DNA from 2 places in the Pseudomonas sp. LBUM1640 genome. Region 2 is predicted to be linked to the other one. Evidence: predicted binding sites of a transcription regulator. Region 2 holds the regulator's gene; the other holds the start of a gene.

Region 1 (5,228 bases), 2.7 Mb from region 2:
TCGGCATGCTGCTGGCGGCAACCCCCGTGGCTGAAAACAAGCCCGCTGCCAGTGCTGCGCAGAAGCCTGCCGCGAAGAAGCCGGCCCCCGCTAAAAAAGCCGCGGCTACCAAGAAGAAAGCCGCCACCGTTAAAAAGCGCGCACCGATCGCGAGCAAATCCAAATCCGCCCGTGAAGTGGCCCAGACCAAACTGCCACCGGCACAGTTGGACCTGTCCCTGCCATCTGACATGGTCAGGCACTTGCAGCCCATCGGCACCATGCCAAAGCCTAAGAGTGTGCCGCTGCTCCCGCCGATGTTTGATGAAAAGCCTTCCGACAACAGCGCGTTCCAGATCAACGGGCGCTTGCTCAGCAACGAAATGAAGCTGCAATTGCGCAACGAAGAGCGCCGCGATGTGGAAGGCGCCGCGCTGGATTTCGAATTCAAGCAATAAACCTTCCCCCCAAAGGTGACGCAGGCCCTCGACCATCTGTCGCAGACTGGTCAGTCACTTTTGTTTTGTGCGAAAAACCCCTGTTAGACCATTTTAAAACGGCTGTTTAAGGGCGTACTCTAGCCCGGCCATCCACATTGAGTCGTCGAGGACCTGCTGGTCATGAAATGCCGTGAAGGCTGTGGCGCATGCTGCATTGCCCCCTCCATCAGTTCACCGTTGCCGGGAATGCCCCATGGCAAACCTGCCGGCGTTCGCTGCCTGCACCTGTCGGTCGAACAGCTATGCCAGCTGTTTGGCCAACCGGAACGCCCAGCGGTGTGCAGTGATTTCAAGGCAGATTTGGATGTCTGTGGCACCGACCAAGCCGATGCAATCCGGTTGATCGGCTGGTGGGAGCAGATGACGGCGGCTTGATGGGCTTTACTATCGGAACTTAAACAATAAGGAATACGACAATGGGTTCGCTGAAACGAATGGCTGTGTTGTGCGGTTTTACGGTGTTGTTTGCTGCCACTGCCCAGGCTGAGGATTGGCAAGTTGCCAAGGACGAAGACGGTATCAAGGTGTCCTTGAGCGAAATTGCCGGCTCCAAATACAAGGCGTATCGCGGTGTGACCGTGATCAAGGCGCCGGTCGCCAAGATCCAGGCCCTGCAGGAAGATGTGGCCGGTGCCTGCTCCTGGATCCATGAATGCAAATCGCAAAAACTGCTCAAGACTGAAGGTGACAAGAGCTGGACCTACACCCAGTTCAAAGCACCGTTCCCTGTGACCGATCGCGACTCGATCCTTGAGATCACCACCTCCAAGGCGGCTGACGGCACCGTGACCCGTAAACTGCTGGAAGTGCCGACCTATCAGCCGCAAGTAAAAGGCTACGTGCGCGTGGCCCAGGTAGATGGCTATTGGAAACTGGTGCCAAAAGGCGACAACCAGACCGAAGTGACCTACCAGGTGCACACCGAGCCAGGCGGCAGCGTGCCGTCGTGGTTGGCCAACAAGTTCGTGGTGGACGCGCCGTTCAACACCTTGAAAGCCTTGAAAGAACACGCTGAAAAATAAGCGCAGTTGATCCGGTGCCTCCGGACGTGAGTGGAACGTTTGCCGAGCCCTCAAGGTCCAGATAGTTGTAAGCCCACACACGGGTTTTATCGAGGAGGCACCGATGCAAAAGTGGCAGATTACCTTCGTTGATGATCACGGCGTACAGTCCGTTGAGCAGTTCACCTGCGACCAAAAGCCGAGCCTCGAAGATGCGGCGCACATGATTCGTAACAAGCTGGTGCCGGTGGCTGCCGAACTCGACCTCAATGACCTTGAGGGGCGTAAACCCGAGCCTACGGTCAAGATCCTCAAAGACCAGAACAGCATTCAAATCCTCGACATCTCGCCCGCCGCCTGAACATTCCCTGTATGCCATCCAAACCCCTCTGGTGGAGGTGATAGCTTCGCGCTACTCTGCAGGGGAGATCAGCGAATGAATCGCTAAGGTCTGGTCTTGTCAGCTACATGCTTGTTTTCCCGCGGTGTCGTAACTGCCGTAGCACCCGCGTCAGCAGGGCGCGGTCTTCGGGAAGCACGGAAAGTCTATCCATCAGTTTGAGGAGGACGTTTCATGAGCACAGCCTATCAAGAAGACATCAGCACCAACGTACTGCGCCGCATGAAAGAGGGCGGCTTTGACTTCTCACGTTTCCACCCCATTGAGTTCTACGCCATATTCCCGGATGAGGAACGGGCGCGCAGGGCTGCGGGTCGATTTCGTGGGGAATCCCTGAATGCCCAGGTCAGCGCGCGCGATGACGGCGCCTGGTATCTGGAGTTGAGCAAAATCATGTTCGCAACGTACGATGGCATAGGAGACTTCGAGCAAGACTTTGAAGCGGTGGTCGAGCCTTTGGGTGGCATCATCGAGGGATGGGGCGTCAAACAGGAGGTGCGTGGGTTACCCATGTAACTCACAGCATGTAGCAGCATGAGAAACGCAGCGTATCGGCTGACCTTTGGGTCGGCCGATTTTGTTTGTGTTGTACGAAAGTTGGCGGAACTTGCAGTGCATTTTCTCGCACCAAAAAAAAGCCACCCAAAGAGGGTGGCCTAAAGGGAAGAGCGGTTCGCTGAAGCTGTAGGACGCATCCTGTTCAGCCGATGAGCGTGATTATCCGCAGGCGCGGCCGGGCAGTGAAATCAACTCTGACTATGCTGTTGATAGTCAAAGCCCGCATTGCGATGAAGCGCGGGACACGACAGCGGGCATTCTGCGCACCAGGACGGTGCGTGCAGATCCGGGTGGTAATTCAACTCACTGATTTTTAAGTGTTTATGCCGATGGCACGGGCCTTGCGATGCTTCAAGCGCCCGGGTGACAAGGAGTACGGCATGACCCGCACTTATTACGATGAAATGTACGACGGGGCAGGGCAGGTCCGCCCCCATTACCGCGAGTTCGCCCGCTGGTTAGCTGAAACCCCAGCCGAACTGCTGGCGCAGCGTCGGCGTGAGGCCGATTTGCTGTTCCACCGCGCCGGGATCACCTTCACCCTTTACGGGGACGAACAGGGCACCGAGCGCCTGATCCCCTTTGACACCATCCCGCGCAGCATTCCTGCGAGCGAATGGCAGATCGTCGAGCGCGGCTGCATCCAACGGGTCAAGGCGCTGAACATGTTTCTCGCCGACCTGTATCACGAGCAGCGCATCATCAAGGCCGGGATCATCCCTGCCGAACAGGTGCTGGCCAACGAGCAATACCAGCTGGCCATGCAGGGCCTGGACTTGCACCGCGACCTGTATTCCCACATCTCCGGGGTCGACCTCGTACGCGATGGTGACGGCACTTACTACGTGCTGGAAGACAACCTGCGTACACCAAGCGGCGTCAGCTACATGCTCGAAGACCGCAAGATGATGATGCGCCTGTTCCCCGAACTGTTTGCCGCCCAGCGCATTGCGCCCATCGATCACTACCCCAACCTGCTGCTCGACACCTTGAAAAGCTCAAGCCCGCTGGATAACCCCAGCGTGGTGGTGCTGACACCGGGGCGCTTCAACAGCGCGTTCTTCGAACATGCCTTCCTGGCCCGAGAAATGGGTGTGGAACTGGTGGAAGGCGCCGACCTGTTTGTACGCGATGACCGCGTGTTCATGCGCACCACTGACGGCCCCAAGGCCGTGGACGTGATCTACCGTCGCCTTGACGACGCGTTCCTCGACCCGCTGGCCTTTAACCCGGACTCCATGCTCGGCGTGCCCGGCCTGCTCGCGGCGTATCGCTCAGGCAATGTGGTGCTGGCCAATGCGATCGGCACCGGGGTGGCGGATGACAAGTCGGTGTACCCGTTCGTCACCGAGATGATCCGTTTTTACCTGGATGAAGAGCCAATCCTGAAGAACGTTCCTACGTTTCAATGCCGCAAGCCCGATGAACTTTCCCACGTGTTGGCCAACCTTGCGGACTTGGTCGTCAAGGAAACCCAGGGCTCCGGCGGCTACGGCATGCTGGTGGGACCTGCGTCCAGCAAAGCTGAAATCGAAGCCTTCCGTGCGCGCATCAAGGCCAAGCCCCACGCCTACATCGCGCAGCCAACCCTGTGTTTATCCACGTGCCCGACCTTTGTCGAAAACGGTATTGCGCCGCGCCATATCGACCTGCGCCCGTTTGTGTTGTCCGGCAAGGAAACCCGCGTGGTCCCTGGTGGCTTGACCCGCGTGGCCCTGCGTGAAGGCTCGCTGGTGGTCAACTCGTCCCAGGGCGGCGGCACCAAAGACACTTGGGTGGTCGAGGACTGATGCCATGTTGAGTAGAACTGCCTCGGATTTGTACTGGATGTCGCGCTACCTGGAACGCGCGGAAAACCTCGCGCGCATGCTCGATGTCAGTTATTCGCTGTCACTGATGCCGCAGGATGGGCGCGGTGATGGCCTGCATGAATTGGCCATGCCGCTGCTGATCACCGGCACCTTGGAGGATTACCACGAACGCCACGGCGATTTGCATGCCGAGCGCCTGCTGCACTTTTTTGCGCTGGACGCGGCCAACCCAGCCAGCATCTACAGTTGCCTCGGTGCCGCGCGCGCCAGTGCCCATGCGGTGCGTGGGCGAATCACCGCCGACATGTGGGAAAACATCAACGCCACTTGGCTGGATATTCGCGATATTGCCCAGCAAGGGCTGAGCCGCTATGGCATGAGCCGGTTCTGTGAATGGGTCAAGGAGCGTTCGCACCTGTTTCGCGGCGCCACTTACGGCACCATCATGCGTAACGACGCTTTCCGTTTTATTCGCCTGGGCACGTTTATCGAGCGCGCCGACAACACCCTGCGCCTGCTCGACGCGCGCTATGAAATGGCGGGCGACCAAGCCGCCGCCGTCAGCGACGGCACGGCTCACGCCTACTATCAGTGGAGCGCCTTGCTGCGTGCGCTGTCGTCGTTCGAGGCCTACACCGAGATCTACCGCGACGCGCCCGGCGCCCGCCAAGTGGCGCAGTTGCTGCTGTTGCGCGCCGACGTGCCGCGCTCGCTGCGTGCCTGCAGCGAAGAGATCGACCAGATCCTTGCCAGCCTGCCTGGCCTCAACGGTCGCCCGGCCCAGCGTCTGGCCGCCGAGATGGACGCGCGCCTGCGCTTTACCGCCATCGATGAAATCCTCGAGGAAGGCCTGCACGCCTGGCTGACCGACTTTATCCCCTTGGTACGCCAGTTGGGCGACGCCATCTACAGTTCCTACTTGGAGGCGGCATGAGACTCTCCATCAGCCACGAAACCACCTACCACTACGAAGACCAGG
Region 2 (5,228 bases):
GTTCACGAGGGAACGGCCGGGGGTCAGGATGGTTTCAAGTCGGATCATGGGTGGGGAGTGTTAGCGGCCTGTGCCCTGAAGAAGGCTCTGCTGCTTTTCCTTATGCTTTTTAAGTTGGCGGTCAAGCTTGTCAGTCAAGGCATCAATTGATGCATACATGTCTTCATGCTCGGCATTGGCGACTACTTCGCCGCCGGGAATCTGGAGGGTCGCCTCGATTTTCTGCTGGAGTTTGTCGACCTTCATGATCACTTGCACATTGGTGATCTTGTCAAAATGACCCTCAAGCCGCTTCAGCTTCTGCTCGACATATTCGCGCAATGGAGGGGTGACTTCTACATGGTGTCCACTGATGTTGACTTGCATACAGCTTCTCCTTCGTTGCCAGTGCATAAAGCGACGGGTAGGAATACCCGCCACTGGAACGCTATGGCCCGCCCGTCACATCAAACGCTTACGCTCGCTGGAAGGCGCGATCCCGAGGGACTCGCGGTACTTGGCGACGGTTCGACGGGCGACCTGAATGCCTTGTGCCTCCAGTAAACCAGCGATCTTACTGTCACTCAATGGCTTTTTCTGATTTTCCGCGGCAACCAGTTTTTTGATGATCGCGCGGATCGCCGTGGACGAGCATTCGCCGCCCTCGGAGGTGCTGACGTGGCTGGAGAAAAAGTATTTCAACTCATAAATACCCCGTGGGGTATGCATGAATTTTTGCGTGGTCACCCGCGAAATCGTCGATTCGTGCATGCCCACCGCTTCGGCGATGTCATGCAGCACCAGCGGTTTCATGGCCTCGTCGCCATATTCCAGGAAGCCGCGCTGGTGCTCGACGATCTGGGTAGCCACTTTCATCAGGGTTTCGTTGCGGCTTTGCAGGCTCTTGATGAACCAGCGCGCTTCCTGCAACTGGTTGCGCATGAAGGTGTTGTCGGCGCTGGTGTCGGCGCGGCGCACAAAGCCTGCGTATTGCGGGTTGACGCGCAGGCGTGGCACCGATTCCTGGTTCAGCTCCACCAGCCAGCGCTCATTGTCCTTGCGCACGATCACATCGGGCACGACATACTCGGCTTCGCTGGACTCGATCTGCGAGCCTGGGCGAGGGTTGAGGCTCTGTACCAGCTCGATGACCTGGCGCAGGTCATCTTCCTTGAGCTTCATGCGGCGCATCAACTGGCTGTAGTCGCGGCTGCCCAGCAGGTCGATGTAGTCGGTGACCAGGCGCTGGGCCTCGGCAAGCCAAGGGGTCTTGGCGGGCAGTTGACGCAGTTGCAGCTGCAGGCATTCGCTGAGGGTGCGGGCACCAATGCCGGCAGGCTCGAATTGTTGGATGCGGTGCAGGACGGCTTCGATTTCGTCCAGCTCAATGTCCAGCTCCGGGTCGAACGCCTCGAGAATTTCATCGAGGGTTTCGTCCAGGTAGCCCTGGTTATTGATGCAGTCGATCAGGGTGACGGCGATCAGGCGATCAGTGTCGGACATCGGTGCCAGGTTCAGCTGCCACAGCAAATGGCTCTGCAGGCTCTCGCCGGCGGACGTGCGGGTGGTGAAATCCCACTCGTCATCATCGTTGCTCGGCAGGCTGCTGGCGCTGGTCTGGTAGACGTCTTCCCACGCGGTGTCCACGGGAAGCTCGTTGGGAATGCGCTCGTTCCATTCGCCTTCCTCAAGGTTGTCCACCGTAGGGGCGGTTTCCTGATAGGAGGGTTCCTGCACGTCGGCGTTGGGTTTTTGCTCGATGTTGTCGGCCAGCGGGTCTGCATTATCGAAGTCGTCGCCTTCTTCCTGGCGTTCGAGCATCGGATTGGACTCCAGGGCCTCCTGGATTTCCTGTTGCAGGTCCAGGGTCGACAATTGGAGCAGGCGGATGGCCTGTTGCAGCTGCGGTGTCATCGTCAGCTGCTGGCCCATTCTCAGGACTAGCGATGGTTTCATGGCAGGGGCTTAACACCTTATTCGCCGGCGCAATGCGCCATCCACGACAGGGCGCGTGAGCGCCAAACATAAGCAAATTATATGCCTGATATCGGGGGCTTTGCCTAGAGCGCGGTAACAATAAAAAAATGGAGGTTTTTATTGACTCCCGCGCGCCTTGGCGAATGGCCAGACACCACAGTGCTTACAGGCGGAACTCGTGGCCCAGGTACACTTCCTTGACCAGTTCGTTAGCCAGGATGGTGGCGGAGTCGCCTTCGGCGATCAGCTGGCCATCGTTGACGATATAAGCTGTTTCACAGATATCGAGGGTCTCACGGACGTTGTGGTCGGTGATCAGCACGCCGATACCCTTGGCCTTGAGGTGATGGATGATCTGCTTGATGTCGCCAACCGAGATCGGGTCGACGCCGGCAAACGGTTCGTCCAGCAGGATGAATTTCGGTGCAGTGGCCAGGGCGCGGGCGATTTCGACGCGACGACGCTCACCACCGGACAAACTCATGCCCAGGTTGTCACGAATGTGGTTGATGTGGAATTCCTGCAGCAGGCTTTCCAGCTCCTTGCGACGGCCGTCACGGTCGAGTTCCTTGCGGGTCTCGAGGATCGCCATGATGTTATCGGCAACCGACAGTTTGCGGAAGATCGACGCTTCCTGGGGAAGATAGCCGATACCGGCGCGTGCACGACCGTGCATCGGCTGGTGGCTGACGTCCAGGTCGTCGATCAGTACGCGCCCTTGATCCGCCTGAACCAGGCCGACGATCATATAGAAGCATGTGGTCTTGCCGGCACCGTTCGGGCCAAGCAAGCCGACGATCTGGCCGCTGTCGATCGACAGGCTCACGTCGCGTACGACCTGACGGCTTTTATAGGCCTTGGCCAAATGCTGGGCTTTCAGGGTTGCCATTAGTTCGCCTTCTTCGCGTCGGGTTTCGGCGCCGGCTTGGTCGCGTCAGCTTTCTGCTTAGGCTGGATAACCATGTCGATACGCGGGCGAGCGGTGGAGACCTTGGTGCCATTGGCGCGGCCGGCCTGGGCGATCTGTTTCACGGTGTCATAGGTGATTTTTTCACCTTCCGTGGTGTTGCCATCGGTGCTGACCACTTTGGCCTGATCGATCAGGACAATGCGGTTCTGCTGGGCGTGGTACTGGATGGTCTTGCCGTAGCCTTTCATCGGGGCAGTATCGGCAGGCGCCTGCTTCTGTTCGAAATAGGCCAGGTTGCCCACCGAAGTCACCACGTCAATGTCACCGGCCGGGGTGCGCGTGAGCGTCACCGTATTGCCGGTGATTTTCATCGAACCTTGGGTGATGATCACGGCGCCGGTGTAGGTGGCTACACCTTGCTTGTCATCCAGCTGCGCATCGTCAGCCTGAATGTGGATCGGTTGCTGGCTATCGTTCGGCAGAGCCCAGGCGCTCACGCTTCCCAGTGCTGCGCCCAGACCGAGCAAAATAGGGAGGGTTTTAACGAGCCTCATACTGTCCTCTTACGTTCGATAGCAGGTGTATCCTGCTTTCTTTCAAATACGCTTTCATTCCCTTGCCAGTCGATACACCGCCAGCGCCGTCGATTCTAACGTCTTGCTCGGTCTGCGCATATTGCTGTTGTGGGAAAACGGTCATGCGACTGCTGGTAATGATGGTGTCGCGGTTCTTGTCGTCAGTGCGCGCAACGCGCACCGAGTCGATCAGTTCCACCTGAGTGCCGCCCTTGTTCACCTCACCGCGCTTGCTGGTGACATGCCATGGGAACTCGGTGCCCCGGTAGAGGTTCAGGTCGGGATTGGTCAGCAGGCTGACATCCGTGGCCTTGAGGTTCTCGACTTTGTCAGCGGTCATTTCGTACTGAACCTTGCCATCGGGCAGGAACTGTATGGTGTGAGCGTTGATGGCGTAATAGGCGATAGCGCTTTCATCGACAGCCGCTACAGGCTTGTCTAGGAAGCGCTCCGGGCTGATATTCCAGTAGCCCACCGCCAGGAACAGCGCGGCGATCACTGCGAATAGCAGGAAGTTGCGAATCTTTTTGCTCAGCATAAAAAGCTCTATAGGTAGGCGGCGTGGGCCGCTTCAAGGCTGCCTTGGGCGCGCAGGATCAACTCGCAGAACTCGCGGGCAGCACCTTCACCGCCACGTGCGGTAGTAATGCCGTGGGCGTGTTCACGAACAAACGCCGCGGCATTCGCGACGGCCATGCCCAGGCCCACCCGGCGAATCACCGGCAGGTCAGGCAGATCGTCACCCAGGTAGGCGACTTGCTCATAGCTTAGGTTGAGTTGGCCAAGAAGCTCGTCCAGAACCACCAGTTTATCCTCACGGCCCTGATACAGGTGAGGAATCCCCAGGTTTTGTGCGCGGCGTTCCACTACCGGTGTTTTTCGACCACTGATAATCGCCGTTTGCACGCCCGCGGCCATCAGCATCTTGATGCCTTGGCCGTCGAGCGTGTTGAACGTCTTGAATTCGCTGCCGTCTTCGAGAAAGTACAGGCGGCCATCGGTCAGCACGCCATCGACGTCGAAAATCGCCAGCTTGATGTTTTTACCGCGTTGCAACAGGTCGCTGGACATTTACATCACTCCCGCACGCAGCAAGTCGTGCATGTTCAGGGCGCCAATCGGGCGGTCGTCGCTATTGACCACCACCAGCGCGCCGATCTTGTGGTCTTCCATGATCTTCAATGCTTCGGCTGCAAGCATTTCGGGGCGGGCGGTCTTGCCGTGTGGCGTCATTACCGCGTCAATAGTTGCGGTGTGGATATCGATGGTGCGGTCCAGGGTGCGGCGCAGGTCACCGTCGGTGAACACCCCGGCCAGTCGCCCGTCGGCTTCCAGGATCACGGTCATGCCCAGGCCCTTGCGGGTCATTTCCATCAGCGCGTCCTTCAGCAAGGTGCCGCGCTGCACGTGGGGCAACTCATCGCCCGAGTGCATGACATTTTCGACTTTCAGCAGCAGGCGACGGCCGAGGGCACCGCCTGGGTGGGAAAACGCAAAGTCTTCAGCGGTAAAACCGCGGGCTTCCAGCAGTGCCACGGCCAGCGCGTCGCCCATGACCAAAGCGGCGGTAGTGGAGGAGGTCGGTGCCAGGTTCAGCGGGCAGGCTTCATGGGCTACATGCACATTCAGATTAACTTCGGCGGCCTTGGCCAGCGTGGATTCCGGGTTGCCGGTGACGCTGATCATCTTGATGCCCAGGCGCTTGATCAGCGGCAGCAACGTCACGATTTCATTGGTGGTGCCGGAGTTCGACAGCGCCAGAATGATGTCGTCCTTGGTGATCATGC

The links. Region 2 encodes sigma-54, which starts transcription at its own class of promoters, with help from an activator protein. Its sites were predicted from a motif close to ANTGGCATNNANNTTGCTNT; they were not measured.
Region 1: a site for sigma-54 is predicted at 2,767-2,786, ahead of ACA065_RS23105 (circularly permuted type 2 ATP-grasp protein). Genes of this name have one in related genera too.

Annotation. Positions count from the first base shown of each region.
Region 1 is NZ_CP166816.1:5,252,187-5,257,414, reverse strand. Features, by position in the region: gene ACA065_RS23130 (translation initiation factor 2) at 1-437, shown strand, start outside; gene ACA065_RS23125 (YkgJ family cysteine cluster protein) at 600-854, shown strand; gene ACA065_RS23120 (START domain-containing protein) at 896-1,501, shown strand; gene ACA065_RS23115 (hypothetical protein) at 1,605-1,841, shown strand; gene ACA065_RS23110 (ribonuclease E inhibitor RraB) at 2,055-2,396, shown strand; gene ACA065_RS23105 (circularly permuted type 2 ATP-grasp protein) at 2,819-4,228, shown strand; gene ACA065_RS23100 (alpha-E domain-containing protein) at 4,233-5,183, shown strand; gene ACA065_RS23095 (transglutaminase family protein) at 5,180-5,228, shown strand, end outside.
Region 2 is NZ_CP166816.1:1,040,944-1,046,171, forward strand. Features, by position in the region: gene ptsN (PTS IIA-like nitrogen regulatory protein PtsN) at 1-48, opposite strand, end outside; gene hpf (ribosome hibernation-promoting factor, HPF/YfiA family) at 61-366, opposite strand; gene ACA065_RS04605 (RNA polymerase factor sigma-54) at 442-1,935, opposite strand; gene lptB (LPS export ABC transporter ATP-binding protein) at 2,120-2,845, opposite strand; gene lptA (lipopolysaccharide transport periplasmic protein LptA) at 2,845-3,420, opposite strand; gene lptC (LPS export ABC transporter periplasmic protein LptC) at 3,407-3,979, opposite strand; gene ACA065_RS04625 (KdsC family phosphatase) at 3,988-4,512, opposite strand; gene ACA065_RS04630 (KpsF/GutQ family sugar-phosphate isomerase) at 4,513-5,228, opposite strand, start outside.